3 regions of the Arthrobacter sp. AK01 genome follow, and region 2 is predicted to be linked to each of the others. Evidence: predicted binding sites of a transcription regulator. Region 2 holds the regulator's gene; each other region holds the start of a gene.
What was found. Region 2 encodes LexA, which represses DNA repair genes until DNA is damaged. Its sites were predicted from a motif close to TCGAACANNTGTTCGA; they were not measured.

Region 1: LN996_RS10635 (shikimate dehydrogenase) is a predicted target of LexA. The motif match lies at 1,941-1,956, and genes of this name have one in related genera.
Region 3: LN996_RS02820 (Y-family DNA polymerase) is a predicted target of LexA. The motif match lies at 2,309-2,324, and genes of this name have one in related genera.

Annotation. Positions count from the first base shown of each region.
Region 1 covers NZ_JAJOHP010000025.1:7,301-11,275, reverse strand. Annotated here, with positions in the region: gene LN996_RS10640 (bifunctional sugar phosphate isomerase/epimerase/4-hydroxyphenylpyruvate dioxygenase family protein) at 1-929, opposite strand, end outside; gene LN996_RS10635 (shikimate dehydrogenase) at 929-1,843, opposite strand; gene LN996_RS10630 (IclR family transcriptional regulator) at 2,048-2,818, opposite strand; gene LN996_RS10625 (MFS transporter) at 3,022-3,975, shown strand, end outside.
Region 2 covers NZ_JAJOHP010000010.1:43,904-47,878, reverse strand. Annotated here, with positions in the region: gene hisB (imidazoleglycerol-phosphate dehydratase HisB) at 1-178, opposite strand, end outside; gene LN996_RS05310 (histidinol-phosphate transaminase) at 225-1,343, opposite strand; gene LN996_RS05305 (LysM peptidoglycan-binding domain-containing protein) at 1,422-1,781, opposite strand; gene lexA (transcriptional repressor LexA) at 2,127-2,870, shown strand; gene LN996_RS05295 (ATP-dependent DNA helicase) at 2,958-3,975, opposite strand, start outside.
Region 3 covers NZ_JAJOHP010000005.1:8,178-12,152, forward strand. Annotated here, with positions in the region: gene LN996_RS02815 (uroporphyrinogen-III synthase) at 1-917, shown strand, start outside; gene LN996_RS02820 (Y-family DNA polymerase) at 946-2,244, opposite strand; gene LN996_RS02825 (hypothetical protein) at 2,442-2,639, opposite strand; gene LN996_RS02830 (LexA family transcriptional regulator) at 2,704-3,135, opposite strand; gene LN996_RS02835 (hypothetical protein) at 3,294-3,975, opposite strand, start outside.

The DNA of each region.
Region 1 (3,975 bases), on a different contig from region 2:
GCGAAGTTGAAGCCGGCGGGTTCGTTCACCTTGGGCAGCGTGGCCAGTTCCATGGGATAACGACGGCGGGACGCGCTTCCGTTGCCGGCTGCGGTTTCACGGGAGGTGCTTGCGAGCCATTTGGCGCTCTGCTCCTCCAGCCAGATCAGGGAGCGCATGGCGTCAACGGCGGTGCGTTCGGTGTCGGACTGCCGGAAAACGTCATTGAAGACTTCCAGGGACACCGGGCCCGTATACCCCGCGCGGACCACGTGGCCCATGAACTTGGCGAGCTCGAACTGGCCTTCGCCCGGGAACACGCGGTAGTGACGGCTCCAGGACAGCACATCCATGGAGAGCTTGGGGGCGTCTGCAACCTGGACGAAGAAGATCTTCTCCGCGTTGATGTCCTCAATGGGCGCAGTGTCCCAGTCGCGGGACAGGATGTGGAAGGAGTCCAGGCACGTGCCCAGGTTGGGGTGGTCCACCATTTCCACCAGGCGGTACGCGTGCTCGTAGTCGTTGACGTACTTGCCCCAGGCCAGCGCTTCGTAGGCGACCTTGACGCCGTGATCCCCGGCCAGCCCGGCGAGTTCGGCCAGCTGGGAAGCGCGGAGTTCGTCGTCGTCGATTGTTGCCGTGGCTACGTTGGAGCACACCAGGATGGTGTCCATGCCCAGGCGGGACATGAGCTTGAACTTGGCCTCCGCCCGGCGAAGGTTGGCCTTCAGCAGGTCCGGAGTGACGCCGTCGAAATCCCGGAACGGCTGGTAAAGATCAAGGCCCAAGCCAAGATCTGCAGCCATGCTCCGGACTTCCTCCGGACTGTGCGGGGACGTGACGAGGTCTTGCTCGAAGATCTCGATGCCGTCGAAACCCGCAATCGCGCAGGCCTGCATCTTCTCCTTCAGCGTGCCGGACAGGCAGACCGTGGCGATTCCGGTGCGCATCAGTGGCCCGCCTTCGTCAGCTCGGGGGCCAGCGCGGCCGCGGCGTCTTCCACGGCGATCAGTTCCAGGAAGTGCGACCGCATCCGTTCGCGGTTGGCTTCCCGCCCGGTGATGAGCTGGAAGGCATCCGCCGCCTGGCCGACTGCCATGCGACCGCCGTCCAGGACATCGCAGCCCTTGGCGCGTGCTTCGCGGACCAGTTGCGTTTCGATGGGGCGGTAGACGATGTCGGCCACCCAGTGGCGCGGTTCCAGCAGTTCGATGTCCAAGGGAAGACCCGGGTGGGCCGCCATGCCGATGGGAGTGCAGTGCACCAGGCCGTCGGCGAGGGGCATGACCTGGCTCAGCTCGCTGGTGCTCCGCGGCGTGACAGTGGCTTCCGGAAAGAGCCCGCCGAGTTCGGAGGCACGTTCTGCGGCGCGGGCGGGATCCATGTCCACGAGGTCCAGCGTGCCGACGCCGGCCTTGAGGAGCGCATAGGCAACGGCGGAGCCGGCACCGCCTGCACCGAGCTGGACCACGCGGTCCAGCTTCGCGTCCGGCAGTCCGGTGGCGAGCGCAGCGCCGAAGCCGGAGAAGTCCGTGTTGTGGCCGATCAGCCGACCGTCCTGGATGAGGACCGTATTGACGGCACCCAGGCGACGGGCGTCGTCGGAAATTTCATCAAGGTGCCCAAGCAACAGCTGCTTGCACGGGTGGGTGATGTTCAGGCCGTTGAAGCCCATGCGCTGTGCTGCGGTCAGGAGATCACCGACGGCGGTGGCCGGCAACGCGAGTTCCAACAGGTCGATGGGGCGGTACAGCAAGCGAAGGCCCTGCACATCGGCTTCACGTTCGTGCATGGGCGGCGTGAGCGAGGGCATGACGCCTTCGCCTATGAGGCCCACCAGAACGGACTCGGCTCGGTTGCTCATCCTAAAGCTCCTTTGACTTCAGCACCGCGGGCTTCTTGCGCTTTTCTGGGGCGCCGCCTGACCGGGTGTTATTTAGACTACTACAAGTGTTCATATTCCGCACGCATGTTCTTATCGCGAACATTTGCTGGGAGCGCACCCAATCAAGTCGCAGCTCAAGGCGTTATGAGGCCCTAAAACGGCTTTAACTGCGACTCAGTTGGGTCAGCGCTGGGGCAGGCGGGCCGCGAGTTCCGCCGCAGCCTCCTGCAGAGTGGGAACGTGGGCGATGAGTTCCTCCAGGGTCAGGCGGAAGACGGGCACAGCGACGGCCACGGAGGCGAAGGCGTGGCCCTGGGAGTTCAGAACCGGCACAGCAACAGCACGCATGCCAATCTCGTTCTCCTCATCCATCACCGCGTAGCCCTGCCGGCGTACCTGCTCGATCTCCGCCCGGAACGCGTCGCGGTCAGTGATGGAATGTTCCGTGAGTGGATCCAGGGGCAGCTCCTCCAGGAGGCGCTTCCGCTCGATCTCTTCTTCGAACGCCACAATGGCCTTGCCTACCGACGTCGTATGCAGTGCACCCAGATGGCCGGGATCGCTGGTGACGCGGAAGGTCTTGGGGCCATCCACCTTATTGACCGTCAGATGATGGTTGCCGTCGCGGACGGACAGGATGGTGGCCTCATGCGTGCGCTCGGTAACGCGCTGCAGGACCGGCAAGGCAGTGGCGGCGAAACCGTGATGATTGGAAACCCTCTGACCGAGCTGGAACACGCGCAATCCCAGGTGGTAGCGGCGGCCATCAGGCTCGTAATCCACAAAGCCGTCGCGCGTCAGCGAGCCCAGCAGGCGATAGGTGGTGCTGAACGGCAGGCTGGCGCTCCTGGCCAGGTCAGCCGCGCTTGCACCCCGCGGTTCATTGCCCAGAAGTACCAAAAGGCTTAGGGCTTTGCCGACCATGTCGGTCTTTGTGTCCTCTTTCACACTCATAGCTCGATGCTCTCACATAGTGAGAGCTATTTCTAGATGGTGGTGACATCTCTTGACAAGTGACCCCACTCACAGCCAGTATTGCTGTATTGCACAAGTAGCTCTCACCATGTGGTTACTTTCGGGATGATCCGGCCGCACCTCGTTCTGGTCTTCCCTTTGAAGCTAGATCCGCGACATCGTCGTCACAGAAGGAACCTCCCATGAGCCAAACAATGCCGTCAGCGACGCCAGGCACTGAAACAACCACCGGAACACCCAAGAAAGCCGCGCTTGCCAGCTTCCTGGGCAGCGCCGTCGAGTACTACGACTTCTTCATCTTCGGTTCTGCCGCGGCCCTGATCTTCCCCCACGTATTCTTCCCCTCGGCCGACGCCAACGCGGCCATCATGTCCTTCGCAACCTTCGGCTTCGCCTATGTTGCCCGGCCCGTCGGCGCCGTGATTCTGGGTCACTTCGGCGACCGTATTGGCCGGCAGAAGGTCCTGATGTTCACGCTGGTCCTGATGGGCGCAGCCACGTTCGTCATCGGCTGCCTCCCGGACTTCAAGACCATTGGCTGGTGGGCGCCCGTCCTGCTGGTCCTTGCCCGTCTTTGCCAAGGTCTTTCCGCGGCCGGCGAGCAAGCCGGCGCTTCCTCCATGACCCTTGAACACGCCCCGGACAACCGCCGCTCCTTCTTCACCTCCTGGACCCTTACCGGCACCCAGGGTGGCCAAATCCTGGCGGCACTGGTGTTCATCCCTGTGGTGGCACTGCCGGATGAGATCAAGTACGGCATCGGCTGGCGCATTCCGTTCTGGCTCAGCGCAGTGGTTGTCCTGGTGGCCTTCTTCATCCGCCGCACCCTCCACGAGCCGCCGGCCTTCGCGGAAGCCAAGAAGAACAATGAGATCTCCAAGCTCCCCGTTGCCGATCTCCTGCGGCTGCACTGGCGCGATGTTCTCCGCGTGGTCTGCTGCGCCTTCATCGCCGCAGTCAGCACTGTCTTTGGAACCCTGGCCATCAAGTACGCCCAGGATGTTGCCGGCGTCAACAGCACCATCACGCTCTGGCTGGTGGTCGCAGCAAACGTTGTTGCCCTGGGAACCCAGCCCCTGTTCGGCATGCTCGCGGACAAGATCGGCCGGAAGCCCGTCTTCATCTACGGAGCCTTC
Region 2 (3,975 bases):
CAATCAACGAGTGCTTGCACAGCGCGGTCAACATGTGGTCATAGAAAGGCACAGAGGTGCTGATGTCCGAGACACCGGACCCGTCCAGGTTGATCTCCACCAGGACGGAGGATTCACTGGTGGTGCGCTCCATGCGCGCGGTGCGGGCAGCGGACGGCGTGGCGCCGGTTTCGCTCATTGGGACGTCCTTATACACGAAGAGTGGGTTGGGTCTATGGACAAGTTTAGGCGCGCTGTGGCGGCTGGCCGTCCAGCAGCGCTTCCAGCGCCTCAAGGAAGGCCGTGGTTTCCGGCTCGGTCCCTGCGGTGACCCGCAAGTGTCCGGGAATGCCGACGTCGCGAACCAGCACACCCGCGTCAAGCAGGCCTTGCCAGATGGCGTGCGGGTTCTCGAGCCCGCCGAAGAACACATAGTTGGAGTCTGAGGCTGAAGGCTTGAGACCCATGCGCAGGAGTTCGGTCACGATGCGGTCGCGTTGGACCTTGATGTCCTCGACGTCGGCCATGAGGGCCTCGCGGTGGTTGAGGGCCGCCAGGGCAGTTGCCTGAGTAACAGCCGACAGGTGATACGGGAGGCGGACCAACCTGATGGCGTCTGTAACCTCGGGTGCTGCGGCCATATAGCCCAGCCGGGCGCCCGCGAGGGCGAAGGCCTTGCTCATGGTGCGGGAAACGATCAGGCGCTCGCGCCCGGGCAGCAAGGTCAGGGCACTTGGCGTGTTGTCGTGGGCGAACTCGTGATAGGCCTCGTCGACGATCACGATGGCCTGGCTGGCTTCCCCGGCCTCGTAAACGGCCTCAACAACTTCCAGGCCCAGGCCTGTTCCGGTGGGGTTGTTGGGCGAGCACAGGAACACAATGTTGGCTCCTGTTTCACGAACCTGCGCTGCCGCCGACGCCGCATCCAAGCCGTAATCCTCTGCCCGGACTCCGCGTACGTATTCGGTATCCGTGCCACTGGCCAGCAGGGGGTACATCGAATACGTGGGCGGGAATCCGAGTGCCTTCCGACCGGGTCCGCCGAATGCTTGGAGGATCTGCTGCAGGACCTCATTTGAACCATTGGCGGCCCAAATGTTGTCCGGGGTGAGATCGTGGCCAAGGTATTCGGCCAAGGACTCGCGCAGTTCAGTGAACTCCCGGTCCGGGTAGCGGTTCAGCCCCGTGGCCGCGGCGGCAACGGCTTCCGTGATGGCCGCCTGGACGTCCGCGGGAACGCCATGAGTGTTCTCGTTGACATTGAGCAGGATAGGAACGTCAAGCTGCGGTGCGCCATAGGGGCTCAGTCCACGCAGGTTGGTCCGGAGGGGTAGTCGGTCTAGTCGCTCAAGCTGGTCACTCACCAAGACAGTTTAAGGGGCTACCGGGACTGCCGAGTAACTGTGACGCCGCGCCACCGGATCCAGCCACGGTGGAACGCGCTAGCTTGCCGGGACGAACAAACGCTGCCCGGGCTGGATCCGGCCACCATGGAGGTCGTTGAGCTGAATGATCTCGGAGATGACATCCCTGGGATCGCGCTCCGGAGCAGCTGCGCCGGCGATACCCCACAGCGACTGCCCGGGCTGGACCGTCACGGTCACCGCGACCGGCGGCTGGAGCTGCGCCTGCGAGTCCGAGGCCTTGGCAGGGGACGTAATGAAACCGGCCAGGCTCAGCAGCGCAGCCACCAGCAGCATTGCGGGGATGCCAAAGAAGACCATCCGACCCCGGCGGGTAAGACGCAGGCGCGTCGGCGCCTGGGTAGTGCGGAAATCAGCGAACGTAGTGATTGCGGACATGAGCTGAGCCCTTCTGAGCTATTGCCTTGCGCCGGATTCCGGTACATGGCTGCCAATTCTTTGTGTTCCCCTCCCCCGATCCCGGATGTTCGAACACTCTGTTCGAACATCCGTCATCCGGTTCGGGTTTATAGAACACATATTCGAACCTTGCTATGACATTTTTAGCACTTATCAACGAACGGTGTCGAGACTCGCTAGAACAAATGTTTGATAAACGCCTGTGCCTGCCCTACGTTTGAGTGAAGAAACAGCACTGTTTCAGTGGAACAGGAGGGTCTGACATTTTTTGCAGACCCGACACCCCTGGATCGTTCCGGGGCGAATGGAAAGGCACTGGCGAACATGGCAGCGAAAGCCACAGGCGGCGGGGCACCCCTGCGGAGCCAACAGCCTCAAAAGAGTCCCAAGAGCCTGACTGTCCGGCAGAAAAAAATTCTGGAGACCATCCAACGCTCGGTGAATGACAATGGGTATCCGCCAAGCATGCGTGAGATCGGTGACACCGTCGGCCTGGCAAGTTTGTCGAGTGTCACGCATCAGCTTTCCCAGCTCGAGAAGCTCGGCTATCTGCGCAGGGACCCCAAGCGTCCCCGTGCCATGGAAGTCCTGATGCCGTTGACGTTGGATGGCGGACCAATTCCCGGCGTCGAAGCCCCTGCGACGCTGCGCAGCGCGGGTGGCCTTGCCGTCACGGAGCTGGCCAGCGCCAGCGATACTGCCATGGTTCCCCTGGTGGGCCGGATCGCTGCAGGCGGCCCCATCCTGGCTGACCAGGCAGTGGAAGACGTCTTGCCCCTTCCCAGGCAACTTGTGGGCCACGGCGAACTGTTCATGCTGAAGGTGGCAGGCGACTCAATGATTGATGCCGCCATCTGCGACGGTGACTGGGTTGTTGTGCGCCGCCAGAACGACGCCATCAACGGCGACATCGTGGCCGCACTGCTGGATGACGAGGCTACCGTCAAGACGTTCCGTCAGCGCGATGGCCACACGTGGTTGCTGCCCCAGAACACCCAATACGAGCCAATCCTTGGCGACCAAGCCACCATCATGGGCAAGGTTGTCTCTGTTCTGCGTTCCCTGTAGGTGCCCACTAGGTAGGTACCCCAAGCCTCCTGGGCGGCTTTTGCCGCACCCAGGAGGCTTTGTTGGCCCCACGAGGCATTGTTGGACCTAGGAGGCCTTGGCGGAGCCCAGGCGTTCCAGCACGCCGCGCACAACCGCCCTGTCCGTCGTCGCCCAGAACGGCGGAAGCGCAGCCCTCAGAAAACCGCCGTAGCGTTCCGTCGACAGCCGTGAGTCAAGCACGGCCACGACTCCCTTGTCTCCCGTTGAACGGATAAGGCGCCCAGCGCCTTGTGCCAAGCGGATGGCGGCATGCGTTGCTGACACGGCCATGAAGCCATTCCCGCCCGACTGGGCGACTGCCCGGGAGCGGGCAGTCATCAGGGGATCGTCGGGGCGCGGGAAGGGAATGCGGTCAATCACCACCAGGCGGCACGAACCACCCGGCACGTCGACGCCCTGCCAGAGTGACATGGTGCCAAACAGGCAAGTGTCCGGCTCATCTGCGAATTGCTTCACAAGGGCAGCCATGGTGGATTCGCCCTGGCAGAGAATGTCCATGTCAAGGCGCAGCCGCATGGCGTCGGCGGCTTCTTCGGCAGCTCGCCGCGAAGAGAAGAGACAAAGCGCTCCCCCGCCGGATGCCCGGATGAGGTCTTCGAGCTCATCGAGAGCCTCGGGCGAGGTCCCACGCCCCGGCTTGGGCAAGTGCTTCGCAACATACAGCACCCCCTGTTTGGGGTAATCAAAGGGCGATCCAACATCAATCCCGGTCCAGCTCGGGGCGCCGTCGCCGATGAGGCCCAGACCTCCAGCCGCCGGTTCGAAGGCAGAGCCAATCGCCAGCGTGGCGGAGGTGAGCACCACGGTGTGGCCCGCGAAGAGGCCTTCGCGCAGCCGTCCCGCGACGCTGAGTGGCGCGATGTTGATCAGTGCCGGTGCCGTTTCGTCAGGCTGCGAGTAACCCTGTTGGGGGTCGAAGGTGCTGTTGCGGGAAAACCAGACCACTTCCCGGTTCTCCTTGGCGGCCAGCATCCGCTCGCACAATTCAAGAATGAGCATGAGCCGTGAGCGAGCGAGCTGCCTGCCGCCGTCGACCGCGTTGGAAGAGTCGGTCTTGGAATCT
Region 3 (3,975 bases), on a different contig from region 2:
AGCCGGACATTTGTATCGCCACCACGGCTTACGGAATGCGCCGCTGGTGCGAGGCCGCGGACTCGTTCGGCATCGGCGAGCAACTCCTGGAAACCCTGTCCGCTTGCCGCATGTTCGTCCGTGGCCCCAAGGCCCGCGGTGCCGTGCGCGCTGCCGGTCTTGCCGACGTCGGAATCAGCAGTGACGAAACCACGGCCACGCTGGTGGACATGCTGCTGGCCGAAGGCGTTCGTGGCAAGACCGTGGCCGTGCAGCTGCACGGATACACCGACGTCCGCCAGCTGGAGCGGCTCCGCATGTCCGGCGCCACGGTCCTGACGGTGACCCCGTACCGCTGGGTGAAGCCCGACGGCGAGGACAAACTGCCGCGCCTGATCGAAGCCGTGGTGGGCGGGAACCTCGATGTACTGACGTTCACCAGCGCCCCCGCGGTGGATGCCATGTGGAGCACCGCTCACGAAATGGGCCTCTACCGGCAGCTCATCGAAGCCCTTAAGGGGCCGGTGACTGTTGCCGCGGTGGGGCCGGTCACCGCACAGCCACTGGTCGACGCCGGGCTGACGCCCCTTATCCCCGACCGCTACCGGATGGGTGCCTTGATCCGCTTGGTGACGGAGCACCTGTCCCTGAACCACGTGCGCCGTTTGGAAACCAAGAGCGCAACGATCGAGCTGCGTGGGCGCTGCCTGCGGATCAACGGTGAGGTGGTGGACCTTGCACCGGCCCCCCTCCTGCTGCTGCGGGCCCTGCTCGGCGCGGGTGGAGCCGTATTGTCCAGGGAAGCGCTCTCGGACCTGTTGGACCTGCGTGGCTCCGTGCACGCCCTGGACATGACAGTCAGCAGGCTGCGGTCCTCGCTGCCGGATGGCAAGCTCGTGGAGACCGTCGTGAAGCGCGGTTACCGGCTGCGGGCGTAGGCTCTCCGCTTCCTCGTCCCCTGCCCCGCTACGCCGCCTTCACCAGGGGAAGTTCGTCCCAGTTGGTGGTGTAGCGGGGGCTGAGCATGTCCCGTTTCATGGACCAGTCCGGGCCGCCCTTAATGCCGGCGTGGCCCAGGCCGATGGAGCCCCGGCCATACCGCTTGCTGACTTGCTCCAGCAGGGGGCCGATGCCGCGCTCCTCATGACGGTTCTCGAAGATCTCCAACGGTTTCTGGTTGCCGCTGGGACGGAGGTCCGTGACCATGATTCCGGCTTTGGCATACTTCACGCCTTCCTGGATTTTGGGGACCAGCGCGTGTGCGGCCTTGGTGAGGAGCACGGGGTCCGACGTGGGCATGGGCAGCCTCACGGTGACCGTGGGAAAGGACTTATCGTTCGGGTTGTAGACGGACGTCGCGGCAAACGCTGTTAGGAGCTTGGCCTGAAGATCGTGCTTGGCCAGCCTGGCACTGGCCATTTGACCGTAGACGCTGAGCACCTGCCGCAGCTGGTCCGTCGTCGTAATCGGTGTGGAGAACGAGCGGGAGAAGATCAGTTGGTCCCGGCCGACTCTCTCTTCCTCCATGGGAATACAGGGCGTGCCTTGGAGTTCCAGGACGGTTCGCATCATGACAATCGAGAACTTGTCCCGCAAAGCAATCGGGTCGGCGTGGACCAGGTCCAGGATTGAGAAGATTCCCAGGGCGTTCAGGCGCTTGGTAAGCCGCGTTGCCACACCCCAGATTTCAATGACGGACAGCCGTGCCATGAGAGCTTCGCGTTGGGCTTCGGGGACCGAGTCCCAGCGGCATACGCCGTGGAAGGCTGGATTGTGCTTAGCCCATTTGTTGGCGAGCTTGGCCAGGGTCTTGGTGCGGGCGATTCCGACACAGACCGGAACCCCCACATGCCGTTGGCAGGCTGCCTTGATGGTGCTTCCCAGCTCCAGCAAGTCCTGTGGTTGTCCCCTGACTCCGAGAAACGCCTCGTCAATGGAGTAGACCTCCTGCCATGCCGAGTAGCGGGCCAGGAGCTCCATGACCCGGGAGCTGATGTCGCCGTACAGTTCATAGTTGCTGGAGAGCGCTATCAGCCCCCATTCCTTGGCCCGTGGGGCGATCTTGAACCACGGCTCCCCCAGCCCAATGCCCAGCTTCTTGGCTTCCGGCGACCTGGTCACGGCGCAACCGTCATTGTTGGACAACACAATCAATGGCTTGCCCTCCAGCGCGGGGTTGAAGGCCCTCTCCGCCGACGCATAGAAGCAGTTGATATCCACATGGGCAATCTCTTGCATTTGATGCATGAGAGCTGGCTTGGACATCATTCTCCTTGCGTTCGCCACTAGCACGCATGCCCGCAATCATCACGCAGGACACCCCGTGCATTCGAATATATCTTCGAATGCATCAACTGTACCGCCGACCGCCGACAAGAAACCGCGTTGCAGCAGCGACCGAACTCCGCCCACAACATCAGCTCCAGTTCGATATCAACCTGCCGCTGATCACACCGCTTGGGTTAGTCGTGGGCGGGTTCGCCACTGACTTGGTGGTCGGCGTGGTTGATGGTCTTCTGGATGAGCCGGGGTTTGGCGAGTTGCCAAAGAAGGTTGAGGCGGGTCGGTTCGGCCAGCATCCGAAGTGTCACGGCTGCGATTTCGAGCAGTTCCGGCCCGGACTGACACCATCGAGGAGTAGACCCATCCTTCAAGTGCATATGTCGCGTTTGTGCACTCAAAGATAGAACGGATCAACTCGGGGATCAGCGGGGGCGGCGACAGCTAGATGTGATGCAGGCACGTGGTTGCCACGCCCCAGATGGTCAGCTCAGACATTGCCGGCACGCGAATGTCCGGGTACTTGGGATTGTCCGCCTGGAGGATCACCCCTGAGGGCGTGACGCGGAGCCTCTTGATGGTCAACTCACCGTCAAGGACAGCCACGACGACGGACCCGTCCTTGGGCTCCAGCGCCCGGTTAACGATCAACTCGTCCCCGTCGCTGATCCCGGCACCCTCCATGGATTGCCCCGTCACCCTCACCACGAAAGTGCTGGTGACATCCTTGATCAGGTGCTCATTGAGATCGATCCTGCCGTCAAAGTAGTCCTGGGCAGGCGATGGATACCCTGCCGCCACCGGGATTGGAGCCAGCAGTACCGACATCAGGGAAAAGCCCGCATCTATCACGCGGGGGCCGACGATCACGCCCACAACACACCTTTATTCGAATATATGTTCGATACTTGAGTGTACAGCGGTTGGCGGACATTGTTCGATCTCCACCCGAAACCTACCCGCGGAACCGTGAAATCGCGGGCCGGAGATGGCATGGCTGCTGGTCCCCGCCGGGGCGGGGAAGGCAGATAGAGCTATCCGCCGGTTCCCGGCCGGGCTGGTGCTGTGATCTCGCGCGCGGGCAGGACGGCGGCGTCCAGGATGGTACGGTTCCCGAGCGGCCGTTCGAGATCGACAGCGAAGGGCGTCGCCGGGTTTCCCTGACAGGTGGCCCACTGCGCCCCGGCGGGCTGCACCCCCAGGACGACCTCGACCGTGGACTCTGTTTCGACGAGCTTGACGACGTCAATCCGGCCTTCGGCGTTCTTCCCGGAGTTGCAGTCGAACTCCGTGACGAGGAGAGCCACGCGATCGGACTCAGGGACCGGCGGCAACGAGGGATCAAGAGTGACTGCGCCGGCTCTCAGCTCGCCAAGGTCCAGCGTGGGCGTGCAGGTCGATGACTCGACGACCGCCCATACCGGTTGACCTGGTTCCGATGCCATGGAGTGGGTGGAAATGACGATGTACATGTAGTCGCGGACATCGCCGTAGCCGTGATCCTGGGGAGCTGCGAGTTTGTTCATGAGCATCACACGATCGCTGCTCTCCTGCGCAATCAGCCAGGTGACCGGGTCAAAAGCCGAGACCCCACGGCCGGCGAGAGCCGGGGCGGCCTCCGGGCCGAGCTCGCTGGCCGGTCGTGGATTGTCCAGCGCCGGACGCGAAACTTCGTTGCCTTGGCACAGCACAACTTCCGGTCGGATTTCCGGGGTT